One region of the Massilia sp. GCM10023247 genome, then DNA from elsewhere that is predicted to be linked to it. Evidence: predicted binding sites of a transcription regulator. Region 1 holds the regulator's gene; the other holds the start of a gene.
What was found. Region 1 encodes sigma-54, which starts transcription at its own class of promoters, with help from an activator protein. Its sites were predicted from a motif close to TGGCANGNAANCTGCTTT; they were not measured.
Positions count from the first base shown of each region.

Region 1 (7,109 bases):
GCCCAGGCGCGGCAGCCACAGCGAGAACAGCAGGGTGCCGAGCATGGCGGCCAGGATGGTCAGCACCACCTGCGCCAGCCCGAGGCCGAATACGATGCGGCGCATCGCGCGCAACTGGGCCAGCGAGAATTCGAGGCCGATCGAGAACATCAGGAAGACGACGCCGAATTCGGCCAGCGCGTGGGTCGATGCGGTTTCGGACGCCAGCCCGAGCGCGTGCGGCCCGATCAGGACGCCGACCGCGAGATAGCCCAGCATCGGCGGCAAATGCAGCGAGCGGAACACGACGACGCCGAGCACGGCGCTGCCGAGCAGGAGGAGGGTCAGTTCGAGGCCGGATGCCATGCAGTAGGGAAAATTGGAAGCGCGTTGTTGTAGTTTGTTACGACTGGCAAGTTTTTTGCTTTCGCAATTCGTTTATACTTCCGGGATGAGTGTAACCGATGAAAAAACAATGCCGAACAGTTTTGACGAGAACCAGTCCAGGCGCGTGATGGCGCTGGCGCGCGAGACGCTGGCGATCGAAGCCGAAGCCATTTCTGCCCTGCACGCGCGGCTCGACGCCGACGACAGCCTGGTACGCGCCGTCGCAGTGTTGTATGCCTGCACCGGCCGCGTGGTCGTCTCCGGCATGGGCAAGTCCGGGCACATCGCCCGCAAGATCGCCGCCACGCTCGCCTCGACCGGCACCCCGGCCATGTTCGTGCACCCGGGCGAAGCCGCCCACGGCGACCTCGGGATGGTGACGGCGCAGGACGTGTTCATCGCCATCTCGAACTCCGGCGAATCGTCGGAACTGATGGACATCCTGCCGGTGGTCAAACGCATGGGCGCGCCCCTGATCGCGATGACCGGCAAGCCGCAATCGCGCCTGGCGCTCCTCAGCGACGTCCACCTCGACATCTCGGTGGCCAAGGAAGCCTGCCCGATGAACCTGGCGCCGACCGCCAGCACCACGGTCACCCTCGCCCTGGGCGACGCGCTGGCCGTCGCGCTGCTCGACGCGCGCGGCTTTCGCGAGGAAGACTTCGCGCGCTCGCATCCGGGCGGCGCGCTGGGCCGGCGCCTGCTGACCCACGTGCGCGACGTGATGCGCAGCGGAGACGCGATCCCCGCCGTCGCCCCCGACCTGCCGCTGGCCCGCGCCCTGCTCGAGGTGAGCCAGAAGGGCATGGGCATGACCGCCATCGTCGACCCGGACTACAAGCCGCTGGGCGTGTTCACCGACGGCGACCTGCGCCGCCTGATCGAACGCGAGCAGGACTTCTCCAAGCTGACCATTCGCGACGTCATGCACGCCGGCGCGCGCACGGTCCACCCCGACCAGCTGGCGGTCGACGCGGTGGCGATCATGGAAGAATTCCGCATCAACCAGATGCTGGTGGTGGACTCGAGCGGCGTGCTGGTCGGCGCGCTGCACATCCACGACCTGACCCGCGCCAAGGTGATCTGATGATGACCGCATCGATCACACCTCTGGCCCACATGGAACGCGCCGCGCGCGTCAAGGTCATGATCTTCGACGTCGACGGCATCCTGACCGACGGCAGCCTGACCTATGGTCCGGACGGCGAAGTCACCAAAACCTTCAACGTGCTCGACGGCCTCGGCATCCAGCTGCTGCAAAAGACGGGCGTGGCCACGGCCATCATCAGCGCGCGCAATTCGCCGATCGTGAATGCCCGCGCCAGGGACCTGGGCATCACCCACGTCTGGCAGGGCTTCCACGACAAGCGCGTCGCGTTTGCCGAGCTGCTGGCGCAGACCGGTCTCGCGGCCGAGCAGTGCGGCTACATCGGCGACGACGTGATCGACCTGCCGCTGCTGACCAAGGTCGGCTTCGCCGTCACCGTGCCCACCGGCCACCCCGAGGTGCAGCACCGCGCCCATTACGTCACCAAGGCGGGCGGCGGACGCGGCGCCGTGCGCGAAGTCTGCGATCTCGTGATGCGCGCCCAGGGCAGCTACGAACAGGCGCTTGCCCCGTATTTTGCGTAACACGGACACGGACCCGGACACCCTATGGCCACCTACGTGAACAAACGCACCGCGCACCGCTGGCGCACGCTGGGGCTGATGCTCACGGCGGTGTTCTTCGCGTTCGGCAGTTTCTGGCTGCTGCAGGCGATCCAGTCGGAAGACGCGGCCAGCGGCGCCAATGCGCTCAACGAGCCCGACTACATCGTCGAGAACTTCAGTTTCGTGCGCATGACCGAAACCGGCTCGCCGCGCTACGTCATGTCCGGCGAGCGCCTGGTGCACCATCCGGGGCCCGACATGTCGGTGGTGACCCGGCCCGTGGTCGAGAGCATGGCGCCGGGCCGCCCGCGCATGACGCTCGACGCCGAGCGCGGCGAGGTGTTTCATGGCGAGAACCGCGTCGAACTGATCGGCAAGGTCGACATCCTGCGCCCGGCGACCCCGACCAGCGAAGCGCTGCACGCCCAGACCGACGCGCTGACCGTGCTGGCCGACGACGAAATCATCAAGACCGAGCGCCCGGTACGCATGACGCTCGGCGCGGCGACGGCCGAAGGCATCGGGCTGGTGGCCGAGAACCCGGCCCAGAAGCTGCACCTCGGCGGGCGCGGCAAGATCGTCTACCCGCCGCGCCCGAACGGTGCGACCACCCAATAACAGGAACGAAACCACATGAAAAAATTGCTTGCCGCCGCCTTCCTTTCGCTGCTGTCGCTGTCGGCCTCGGCCGAGAAGGCGGACTCGCTCAAGCAGGCCGTCGTCGAATTCGATTCGTTCGATATCGACGAAGTCACGCAGACCCGCATCCTGACCGGCAACGTCATCGTCACGCGCGGCACGCTGCTGCTCAAGTCCGACCGTGCGCTGCTCAAGGAAACGCCGGAAGGCTACATGAGCGTCACCCTGACCTCGGCGCCGGGCCGCGTGGCCACCTTCCGCCAGAAGCGCGACGGCGGGCCGGACCTGTGGATCGAGGGCCAGGCCGAGCGCATCGAATACGAAGAGCGCGAAGAAGTGGTGAAGCTGTTCTCGAAGGCGATCGTGAAGGAACTCGAGAACGGGCGCGTGACGAATGAGCTCCGCGGTCCCTACATCTCCTACGACAACCGGCGCGAAGTGGCGGCCGTGCGCAACGACCCGAGCGGCCAGACCAAGGCCGGCGGCGGACGCGGCACCCTGATCATCGCTCCGCGCAACACCGCGCCGGCTCCCGCGCCCAAGGCGGGCGCCGCGCCGGCACCGGCAGCAGGGAAAAAATAATGAAGGATGATCACGACAAGCGCAGCACCCTGGTCGTGCGGGGGCTGCAGAAAAGTTACGGCAAGCGCCTGGTCGTGCGCGACGTCTCGCTCGAAGTCGGGTGCGGCGAAGTCGTCGGCCTGCTCGGCCCGAACGGCGCCGGCAAGACCACCTCGTTCTACATGATCGTCGGCCTGGTGCCGTCGGACGCCGGCACCATCGAAATCAACGGCACCGACATTTCGAGCCTGCCGATCCACCGGCGCGCGGTGCTCGGCCTGTCCTACCTGCCGCAGGAAGCCTCGGTGTTCCGCAAGCTGACGGTGGAAGACAATATCCGCGCCGTGCTCGAACTGCAGCACGACGAAAACGGCAAGGCCCTGGGCAAGGCGGCGCTCAACGAGCGCCTCGACTCGCTGCTGGCCGAACTGCAGATCGAGAAGCTGCGCGAGAACCCGGCGCTGTCGCTGTCGGGCGGCGAGCGGCGCCGCGTCGAGATCGCGCGCGCGCTGGCGACCAACCCGCGCTTCGTGCTGCTCGACGAACCGTTCGCCGGGGTCGACCCGATCGCCGTGATCGAGATCCAGCGCATCGTGCGCTTCCTGAAGGAGCGCGGCATCGGGGTCCTGATCACCGACCACAACGTGCGCGAGACGCTCGGCATCTGCGACCGCGCCTATATCATCAACCAGGGCGCCGTGCTGGCTTCGGGCCGCCCTGACGACATCATCGCCGACGAGTCGGTACGACGCGTCTACCTCGGCGAACACTTCCGCATGTAGTCACGATAGCGCCCGATGAAACAATCCCTGCAACTCCGGACTTCGCAGCACCTGGCGCTCACGCCGCAGCTCCAGCAGTCGATCCGCCTGCTGCAGTTGTCCACGCTCGAACTGCACCAGGAGATCGAGCAGATCCTGTCCGATAACCCGCTGCTCGAGCGGATCGACGACCCGCTCGACAACTCGGTGCGCCTGCTCGCCGACGGCGCCATCAACGATGCGCCGGTCCAGCAGGCCGAGGCGCCGGCGCCGGGCGGCGAGGAAGCCGCAGCGCCCGCCGAGGCCGGCGAGGGCCTCGACGGCGGCGGCGATGTCGAGCGCGGCGAGGCCGACGCCGATTGGGGCGAGGCACCGCGCGCGGCCAGCGGCGACGGCGACGACGACGGCCGGCCGCAGCTGGGCGCGATCGGCGTGACGCTGCGCGAGCACCTGTCGGAACAGGTCCGGGTCACGGGCGCGAGCGCGCGCGACCGCGCGCTGGCCGAACTCGTAATCGACGCCATCGACGACAACGGCTACCTGGAAGAGCAGCTCGACGAGATCCACGCGCGCCTGCCGGCCGAGCTGGAAGTCGAGATCGAGGAACTGCGTTGCGCGCTGGCGCTGGTGCAAAGCCTGGACCCGGTCGGCGTCGGCGCGCGCAGCGCCAGCGAGTGCCTGGCCCTGCAGATCCGCCAAATGCCGGGCGTGCCGCTGGTGACGCGGCGCATGGCCCTGAAAATCGTCGAGGGGTATCTGACCTGGTTCGCCCAGCGCGAATTCAACAAGCTGAAAAAGGCGCTCGACTGCGACGACGAAGACCTGCGCGAAGCCCAGGCCGTCATCCGCCAGTGCAATCCGCACCCGGGCGCGGCCTTTGCGTCGAGCACCTCCGACTACGTGGTACCGGACGTTATTGTCCGCAAGAACGGGGCCGGCTGGAGCGTGATGCTCAACAGCGAAGTCATGCCGCGCCTGCGCGTGAATAACCTGTACGCGGCATTGCTCAAGCAGGGCAAGGGCGAAGGCCAGATGAGCGCGCAGTTGCAGGAAGCGAAATGGCTCATCAAAAATATGCGCCAGCGTTTCGACACGATCCTGCGTGTGTCCCAGGCAATTGTCGAGCGCCAGCGCAACTTTTTCAGCCATGGCGCGGTTGCCATGCGTCCCCTTGTGCTTCGTGAGATAGCTGATACACTAGGCCTACACGAGAGCACCATTTCTCGTGTAACAACTCAAAAATTCATGCTGACCCCCCACGGCATGTTTGAGCTGAAGTATTTCTTCGGAAGCCACGTCGCCACCGAAGCGGGGGGCGAAGCCTCTTCGACGGCGATTCGGGCGCTCATTGCGCAACTGACAGGAGCAGAGGACCCCAAGAACCCATTATCCGATAGCAAGATCGCGGAAATGCTCGGTGAACAAGGCATGGTCATCGCGCGCCGCACGGTTGCAAAATACCGCGAGGCACTCAAGATCCCTCCCGTCAGTCTCCGCAAATCCTTGTAATGACGGCAGCCAGGCGCGCGCCATGCGCGTCACGGACGCCGTTCCTTTTTCAAAGGAGTGTGTATGAATCTCACCATCAGCGGTCACCACCTCGACGTAACCCCCGCCATCCGTGAATACGTACAGAACAAGCTGGAACGCATCACCCGCCATTTCGATCAAGTGATCGACTCCCATGTGATCCTCGCCATCGACAACCTGACCGAGAAAGAAAAAAGGCAGAAAGCCGAGATCACCATGCGCCTGTCCGGCAAGACGGTGCACGTAGAGAGTGTGGCGCAAGACCTGTATGCGGCGATCGACCTCCTGATCGACAGGCTGGATCGCCAGGTGATGAAGTACAAGACCATCCTGCAGAACCATAGTCACGAGGCGCTCAAGCGCCGCCCTGAAGGCGGAGAGGCTGTTGCTGTCTAATCGGCAACGAAGCACCGTCTGAACGAGGGCGCCGGAAGGCGCCCTTTTCACATTTGGGACTCAGTACTCGCCGGCTTCGGTAAAATGCATGTCTTTCACACAAGCCCTAGAACCATGACAGACCATGTCCTGACCCGCGTTGCCAACGGCACCGGCGTGATTACCCTCGACCGGCCGCAGACCCTCAACTCGCTGTCGCTCGCCATGGTGCGGCGCCTGGCCGAGACCTTGCTGGCCTGGCGCGACGATGCCGCCGTTGCCGCCGTCGTGATCACCAGCAGCAGCCAAAAAGCCCTGTGCGCGGGCGGCGACATTCGTTTCTTCCACGAGGTCGGCAACTTGCCTCCGACCGGCGGTAGCGCCCTGCTGGAAGACTTCTTCACCGAAGAATACGCGCTCAACCACCTGATTCACTTCTACCCGAAACCGTATATCTCGATCATGGATGGGGTCGTCATGGGGGGCGGCATGGGCATTGCCCAGGGCGGTCCCGAGACCGGCCTGCGCATCGTCACCGAGCGCACGAAAATGGCGATGCCGGAAGTGAACATCGGCCTGTTCCCGGATGTCGGCGGCAGCCATTTCCTGTCGCACGCGCCTGGGCAACTCGGCAACTATCTCGGCCTGACGGGCTTGACCATCGGCGCGGCCGACGCCTTGTATGTCGGGCTGGCCGACCTGTTCGTGCCAAGCGCGCGGCTGGGCGAGCTGAACGCGCTGATCGCGTCGACGCCGGGCGCGCAGCTGGCGGAAAGGATCCGCGCCTTCGGCGCCGGCCATGCGGACGATGCCGGCCCCGCCAGCCTGGAAGCGGCACGCGCTGCGATCGACACCCATTTCGGCGCCGGTTCGGTGGCGGCGATCATGGCCTCGCTCGAGACCGACGCCAGCCCGTTCGCGCAAAAGGCGCTGGCCGCGATGCGCCAGCGTTCGCCGCTGCTGATGTGCGTGACCCACGAGCTGCTGCTGCGCGGCGCCTCGCTCGGGGTGGCCGACTGCCTGCGCCTGGAACGCTCGCTGGTGCGCCGCAATTTCGAGCACGGCGAAGTGCTCGAAGGCATCCGCGCGCTGGTCATCGACAAGGACAATGCGCCGCAGTGGAATCCGCCGACGCTGGGTGAGGTGACGCCCGAGATGGTGGCGCGCTTTTTCGAGCCTGTGTGGCCGGCGTACGCGCACCCGCTGCGGCACTTATAAATAACT
Region 1 is NZ_JBHSIB010000002.1:20,620-27,728, forward strand. It holds gene ACFPAH_RS00090 (monovalent cation:proton antiporter-2 (CPA2) family protein) at 1-345, opposite strand, end outside; gene ACFPAH_RS00095 (KpsF/GutQ family sugar-phosphate isomerase) at 431-1,453, shown strand; gene ACFPAH_RS00100 (KdsC family phosphatase) at 1,453-1,998, shown strand; gene lptC (LPS export ABC transporter periplasmic protein LptC) at 2,035-2,637, shown strand; gene lptA (lipopolysaccharide transport periplasmic protein LptA) at 2,653-3,240, shown strand; gene lptB (LPS export ABC transporter ATP-binding protein) at 3,240-4,001, shown strand; gene ACFPAH_RS00120 (RNA polymerase factor sigma-54) at 4,017-5,489, shown strand; gene hpf (ribosome hibernation-promoting factor, HPF/YfiA family) at 5,553-5,906, shown strand; gene ACFPAH_RS00130 (enoyl-CoA hydratase/isomerase family protein) at 6,021-7,103, shown strand.

Region 2 (7,109 bases), on a different contig from region 1:
GGCCAGCCGCATCGTCGGCGATCTGCATCGTGCGCCAGGGCGTGGTAAACGCCCCGCTGCGCACCACCGCCGGGCCGTAGGAAGACGGCGCCAGCATCGCGCGCAGCTTCTGCCCGTCCACCTTGCGCAGCCACATCGAGGCATAGTCGACCAGGGCCGCTTCGTGGAAGGCGATGTGGGTGCCGTCCGCCAGGCGCAGGGTCAGCGGGGTGTTGGCGATGCCGATCTCGGCGAGCGGCGCCTTGCGGATCTCTTCTTCCAGCCCCGGCAGCTCGCCGGCCGGAATCCACCATGCGGTGGCGGGTTGCGCGACCGTGAATTCGGTCAGCTCGTCGAGGATCTCGACCGTCTGGAGCTGGGACTGGGCCGGGAATTCGTAGCGGAAGCCGACGCCGTCGTCGTAGATACGGAACACGAGCGCGAGCTTGCGGCCGGCATGCTTCTTCTGCTCGAGCTCGACGCGCAGCTCGCGGTAGCGGTTGCGCACGAACTGGCGCTCGCCCCAAGGCTGCTCCCAGGTCGAATCGTGCTCGCTCACGGCCTGCCGCTGCAGGCTGAAACCGCCGTCGAGCCGGGGCGCGTTGGCCAGGTTGAAGCCCAGGCGCGACAGGCCGATCACCTCCTTGCCGCGCCGCTTGACCGCGTAACCGAGCTTGCCGGCGCCGTCGACCTGCACCTCGACGTCGATAAGCTGGCCGGGAGAGCTAGCACCGGCAATGCGTTGTTGTGCCCACGCATTCAGGCAGAGCGTCAGGGAAGCGGCCAGGACGGCGGCGGTGCGATACATGCTCAACGGTGGTCTCCTCTCGCCACCTGTTTGAGGTAGCAAAACTACGTATTGTTCGGATAAGTGAAGGGAATCATAAGCCAAAAACTGTAACTCCACTACCAAAGTTGCTCGCTTATGCCTGCCCTGGCCTGGCCAAGCCCAGCGCCGCCGCCGCCGCCGGGCGAAAAAAAAAGCCCGCGATGACGCGGGCTTCGTTGATGCTGGAAAGGCTTACTTGGTCTGGGCGGTCGCCGAGACGTGGGCGCCGTGGTTTTCCGGATGGGCTTCGGTGCCCACTTTGGCATCGGCCTTCAGCTCGGCCTTGGCATCCTTCGCATCGGCTTTCAGCTCGGCCTTGGCATCCTTGGCATCGGCCTTCACGGCAGCCTTGGCATCCTTGGTGTCGGTCTTGGCGACTACCTTGCCTTTGGCATCGGCCGTGGCTGCCTTTTGGGCTTCCTTGGTCGTGGCCTTCAGGTCAGTCCTGGCTTCCTTGGTGTCCACCAGAACCGCGGTGTTCGCATCCTTGGTTTCGACAGTCGTTTTCGCGACAGGCGAATCCGGCACTTGGGCGAATGCGGTGGTAGCGAACAGGCCGGCGATCAGGGTGGCAGTGATTTTTTTCATGGTGCAGCTCCTCGGTTAGTTGTCGTCTCAGTGCACATTGCATATGTCACTGAACCGATAACGGGGCGGTTACGGAAGCTGTTGACCGATTTAACAATTTCTTACATCGCTGGCAATTGCTTACAAGTAAGGCAACGCCTGTTCCAATGAAAAAACCCGCACGGTGTGCGGGTTTTTCCGGTCCCTCCACCAAGGTGGAGGTGGGATCGTATTACTTGGCCAGGCCTTTGGTGACGGCGTCACCGCTCGTAGCCCAGGTCACGGCGCCATTGGCATAGGTCGGGGTCAGGATGTACGTATCGGTTGCGACCACGCCGCCGTAGGCTTTAGGGGCTGCAGTGATGACGCCGTTTAAGGTCGTCACGGAATCGGCGTAGGCTTTCGGGCTGCCAGCTGCGATATTTTCAGGAATGCCATGCTCGCCGCCATCGCAGCCGGTCACGGTGCCCAGATCCTGCGCACACATGTCGACAGCGATCTTCACAGCCGAGGTCGAAGCGACGACTTCAGCGTACTTCGACTTGTCCATGTACTTCGAGTAGGCCGGCAGAGCAATCGATGCCAGAATACCAATGATGGCAACCACGATCATCAGTTCGATCAGGGTGAAGCCCTTCTGTGCTTGTGCTTTGTATTGGGAAAATTTCATAATAGCTCCGTCAGTTTAGGTGAGTGTTCATGCAGACTTGTGTGTGCCTTACGTGTTTCTATACAGCAATGACCGTGCCAGCCCGAAACGACCCGATTTTCGTGGATTTGGATGGGCCAACGGGCCCGCCAGGCCGGATTTGGCGCCGCAAACGGGGTTTCACCGCAGCTTGGCACCCTGAAATGGGGTGTCAGCAGGATGTTGGCGCCAGCGCCAGGGGTATCAACCGTGTCGGAGTCAGTCCGCACTCGCAAGGAGCCGCAGTTGGAATTTATTAGTGTTGGTGCCGCCATCAGTTTGACGGAATGGAGCGAGAGTACGTTCCGGCGCAGGATTGCCGAGGGTTCGGTCAAGCGCAAGCTCGAGCCCGGAGTGAACGGCAGGTCGATGGTGGATGTCGAGTCGATCCAGCCCCATCTCTGCCTTGCCCTCGACGAGGACGACATCGCGCTGGTCAAGGCGGCGGACGCGGGCGACCCCGAAGCGCAGACCGACCTGGCGCTGCTGTTCCTGGCAGCGGACAAGACGAAGAGTGCGCTGTACTGGCTCGAGCTGGCGGTCAAGAAGGAGTACGCGAATGCGATGTACTACCTGAGCCTTTGCCACATCGACGGCAAGGGCGTCCCGCAGGACGAAAACCTGGGTTTGATGTGGCTGGCCCGGGCCGCCGTCCATGGCAGCGTCATCGCCCAGGACCATATGCAGGCCGTACGCGACAAGCTGGCCCTCAGCCCTGCCTAGACCCCGGGTCCCGCTTCGCCGCACCACGCGAGCTCACCGCGCGGCACCGCGGCATGCAGCACGAAGCGGATCGCATTCACCAGGGGCTGCGCCGCGTCGAAGGACGCGCCGCCGGCACCGTCGTCCCGCACCAGCGCAACGCGCCAGTGCTCCTTGCTGCCCTCGCAATTGACGCACACGACCTGGAACACGGCGCCTGGCTGCGCCTCCCAGCGCAGCAGCCAGCAGCGCTCTCCGGGGGCCGGATAGCCGGTCGCGATGCCCTGCAGCGCCAGCTTCCCCGCCAGCCAGAAGGCCAGCTCGGCGCCATAGGTTTTCGGCGCGAGCTGGCAGGCCTCGGGCAGGATCGGGACGAAGCGCCGGCTCCGGAAGCGCGCCAATTCCCGCACGGCCTTCATCCGACGTTCAGGCCCATCGCCCGCACCAGCTCGGCCGCCTGGCGCCGCGAGATGGTCGCGCCCGCGAACAATTTGGCGTTGACGAGTTTCAGGCCGCCGAGATCCGCTTCGCGCAGGTCGGCGCCGTCGAAGCGGGTGTCCTTGATATGGGCGTCGCGCAGGCTGCCGCCGGCGAACACGGCTTCGCGGAAATCGCAGCCGGACAGGTCGGCATCGGCGAAATCCAGGCCGTTCAAGGTCATCTTCCGGAACGACATGCGGCGCAGGTCGGCGCCGATGAGCAGGCTGTCCTCGAAGGACAGGCCGAGGTAGCTGACTTCCTCGAAGGCGGCGCCGGTCAGCTTGCAGCTGCGAAAAGAACACGAGGCCAGCTTGGCGCGGCGCCAGCTGGTGTTGTTCAGGTCGGACGATGCGAAGTGCGCGTCGACCAGGTCGCTCGACTCGAAATCGGCATGCCCTGCCCGGCAGCGCTGCCAGCGGGTACGCGCGAGCGTGGCGGCATAGAACGAGGTCTCGGCCAGGACACAGTTGCGAAACACGGCTTCCTGCAAATTCAGGCGCGAGAGGTCGGCGCCAGAGAAATCGCAGTCCTCGAAGACCAACAGGACATCCTGGGACAGCAGTTGTTCGACGCGCGAACGGTCGACCGTTTCGCTGGCGAGGGTGATGGTGTAACGTGACATGCAAGCTCGATGGAGACGACTCGGCCGCACAGGATACACGCGCCGGCGGTCCGGCACATCCCCCTTTGAAGCGGGACTCTAGAGGAACGGTGTCAGCGCGTCTCGATGTGCGCCGTGCCGTGGATGACGCAGGCGCGGTTGACGTCTTCCAGGAAGCGGATCGCCTCGCCTTGCGACAGCGAGGCGGGGATCAGGCGCGCCAGCGACGCCTCCTGGCTGACGCGATCGAGGCCGTAGGCAATGCTGCGCGAGACTTCGCGCGCCGGCTTGCCGTCGCTGTTATAGAGCGAATCGTAAACGCCGACCTCTTCCCACAAGGGGACGAAACCGGGGCTGGTCGAATCCTCGAAGACGATGACGGGCGCGTCGCCGCCCTCTTCGCGCACGAGGCGGAATACAAAACTCATTGCTTGCTCTGTTGAACTCGGGATGGAAACGGATGCTATCACGAGCGCGGGCGGCGCCGCGCATGGGTTTGGCCAGCCCCCTAGCGCTCGCGCACCAGGTTGAACTGCACGGCTCGGCGGTTGTAGTCGGCGACGGCTTGCCGGATGTAGCCGGTGAGCGCGTCGCCGGTGAGCGAAAACGGGTACAGCCCGGCCTGCGCGCGCATCTGCGCGAATTCCGGCGTCGCCTCGATGCGGGCAAACGCCGCCACCCAGCGCCGGTAGTCGGCCTCCGGCACGTCCGGGCCCATCCAGACGCCGCGGATCACCGGCCAGACGACATCGTAGCCCTGCTCGCGGGCGGTCGGCACCCCGGCCAGGATGCCGGGCAGGCGCCGTTCGGACAGCACCGCCAGCACCCTTACCTTGCCGGGGCCGGCGTACAGCAGGGCTTCGGAAGCGTCGCCCGAGATCGCCTGGACGTGGCCGGCCTCCATCGCGACGGCCTGCTCGCCGCCGCCTTCGAGCGCGACGAAGCGCATCTTGCGCGGATCGATGCCTGCCTTGCTGACCAGCAGCGCCATCTTCATCCAGTCCTGGCTGCCGATGGTGCCCGACATGCCGATCAGGACGCGCTGCGGATCGAGCCGCATGGCCTTGACCAGGTCGCCCAGCGTGCGGTAAGGCGAATCGGCGCGCACGGCGATCATGCCGTAGTCGGTGCCGAATGCCGCGACCCAGCGCACGTCGCCGACCCTGGCCTTGCCGAATTTGCCGCGCGCCAGGTTCAGGACCGAGCCGCCGGAAAACGCCACCAGGGTATTCGGTTCGCTGCGCCGTTGCGACACCAGCGTGTGCCAGGCGACCGCGCCGACCCCGCCCGGCAGGTAAGCGAGCTTCAGGTCGGGCGCGCCGGGCATGTCGTGCAGGGCCTGGCGCGCCAGCTTGCAGGTGACGTCCATCGCCCCGCCCGGCTTGGACGGGACCAGGCATTCGGGGCCGGCCTGGCGCGCGGCGACGACAGGCAGGCAGGCCGCGGCCAGCAGCGGCAGCAGGAGGGGGCGCAGTAGGTTCACGGCGTCATCATAGCCCGTCGCGGCCGGTAGCGCGGCCGGAGCTTAGAAGCGGGCTCAAAAGCGGTGCTGGATGCCGGCCGTGACGCCGGTCTGCGTGCTGCCGAAACCGGGGTCGTCGCGCGACAGCCCGACCAGCTGGCCGTTGTCGGCCCGCGCATGGGCCGCCGACAGGTAGAGCGTGGTGCGCTTGGACAGCGAAACCATCGCGCGCGCCACGAGCATGGTCGGATCGGCGTCCGCCGCGGCCGGCAGGTGCTTGGTATTGATGTGGTAGACGGCGCCGGTCAGGGTCAGCTTGTCCGCCGCCCAGGTGACCCCGCCCCAGAAGGTATCGCCGCGCAGGTCGGGCGTCGCCGCCGCGCCGGCCGCGAGCTTGTAGCTGCGCAGGCCCGCCTGGTAGCGCCAGGGGCCGGTTTCGTAGCTGGCAGCCAGGTGCGACGCGGTGGTCTTGCTGCGCTGGCCGGTGGCGGCCACCGTGTTGCCGTTGACCTGTTCGTGCGCGGCCATCAGGCCGACGCCGTTCGCGGACCAGGCAGCGCCGAGCGCCAGCTTGCGCCCCTCGGCCGTGTTGCCGGCCTGTTCGCCCAGGCCGGCCGAGGCCCCGTAGGTGAAGTTGCCGCTGCGCCCGGTGTACTTGACCAGGTTGTCGAACGAGGTCGTCATGCCGTATTTCGACGGTCCGGTGGCGCCGCCGCTGGTGGCCCAGGAGTAGTTCGGGGCAAAGCCCATCGGGTCGAACTTGATCAGCAGGTCGTAGGTGGTGGTGAAGGAACGCCCGACGATCACGCGGCCGAAGCTGCCCTCGAGGCCGACGTTGGCCTGGCGCTTGAAGAGCGGGCCGTCCGATTCCCCGCTATCCATCAGGATGCCGCCTTCGAGGTTGAACACGGCCTTCAGGCCGCCGCCCAGGTCTTCGCTGCCGCGCAGGCCCCAGCGCGACGTGTTCTTGCCGCCCGAGACCACCTGCACCAGGTTGCCGCCATCGGGACCGGCATGGTTCACCAGTTCGACGCCGGCGTCGACCAGGCCATAGACCTGGACGCCGCTCTGGGCATGGGCGGAATTATTCAGGGAAAGCGTTGCCAGGACGGCAAGCGCGAGGGCCGACTGCTTCATGGTGTCTCCGATCGGTGTTTTCGTGTGGTGTGCGGTTATCGGCGCCAACTATATGCGCGCCCGCCTTTCAATCAGCTTTCACTCGACAATCGTGGCGGCCCGGTGCACATGGCGGCCTGCCTTTCCGCGGCGGCGGCTTTGCGCTTACACTGGCGCGATGAGAATCTTGTTAGTCGAAGACCACGTCGAGCTGTCGCACTGGGTATCCAAGGCCTTGCGCGACGCCAGGCTCACCGTCGAATGCGCGGCCACCGGCGCCGACGCCGACGCCCTGCTGCACACCCAGGACTATGCGCTGGTGATCCTGGACCTGACGCTGCCGAAGATGGATGGCCTGGACGTGCTGCGCCGCCTGCGCGCCCGCGGCGGCGCGCGCGGCGGCACGCCGGTGCTGATCCTCACCGCGCGCGGCGGCCTCGACGAAAAGGTGCAGGGATTGAACCTGGGCGCCGACGACTACCTCGCCAAACCCTTCGAGCTGGCCGAACTCGAGGCCCGCGTCAAGGCGCTGCTGCGCCGGCGCAGCGGCAACGAAGCCCTGACCCATCGCTGCGGCGAACTCAGCTTCGACACGATCTCGCGCATGTTCCATTACTGCGGCGAGCCGCTGGCCCTGACCCCGCGCGAACACGCCGTGCTCGAAGCGCTGATCGCGCGCCCGGGC
Region 2 is NZ_JBHSIB010000020.1:8,904-16,012, forward strand. It holds gene ACFPAH_RS15490 (glycoside hydrolase family 97 protein) at 1-787, opposite strand, end outside; gene ACFPAH_RS15495 (hypothetical protein) at 1,001-1,396, opposite strand; gene ACFPAH_RS15500 (pilin) at 1,608-2,045, opposite strand; gene ACFPAH_RS15505 (tetratricopeptide repeat protein) at 2,310-2,786, shown strand; gene ACFPAH_RS15510 (hypothetical protein) at 2,783-3,184, opposite strand; gene ACFPAH_RS15515 (pentapeptide repeat-containing protein) at 3,181-3,867, opposite strand; gene ACFPAH_RS15520 (hypothetical protein) at 3,960-4,274, opposite strand; gene ACFPAH_RS15525 (tripartite tricarboxylate transporter substrate binding protein) at 4,355-5,329, opposite strand; gene ACFPAH_RS15530 (porin) at 5,384-6,445, opposite strand; gene ACFPAH_RS15535 (response regulator) at 6,603-7,109, shown strand, end outside.
Region 2: ACFPAH_RS15500 (pilin) is a predicted target of sigma-54. The motif match lies at 2,108-2,125, and genes of this name have one in related genera.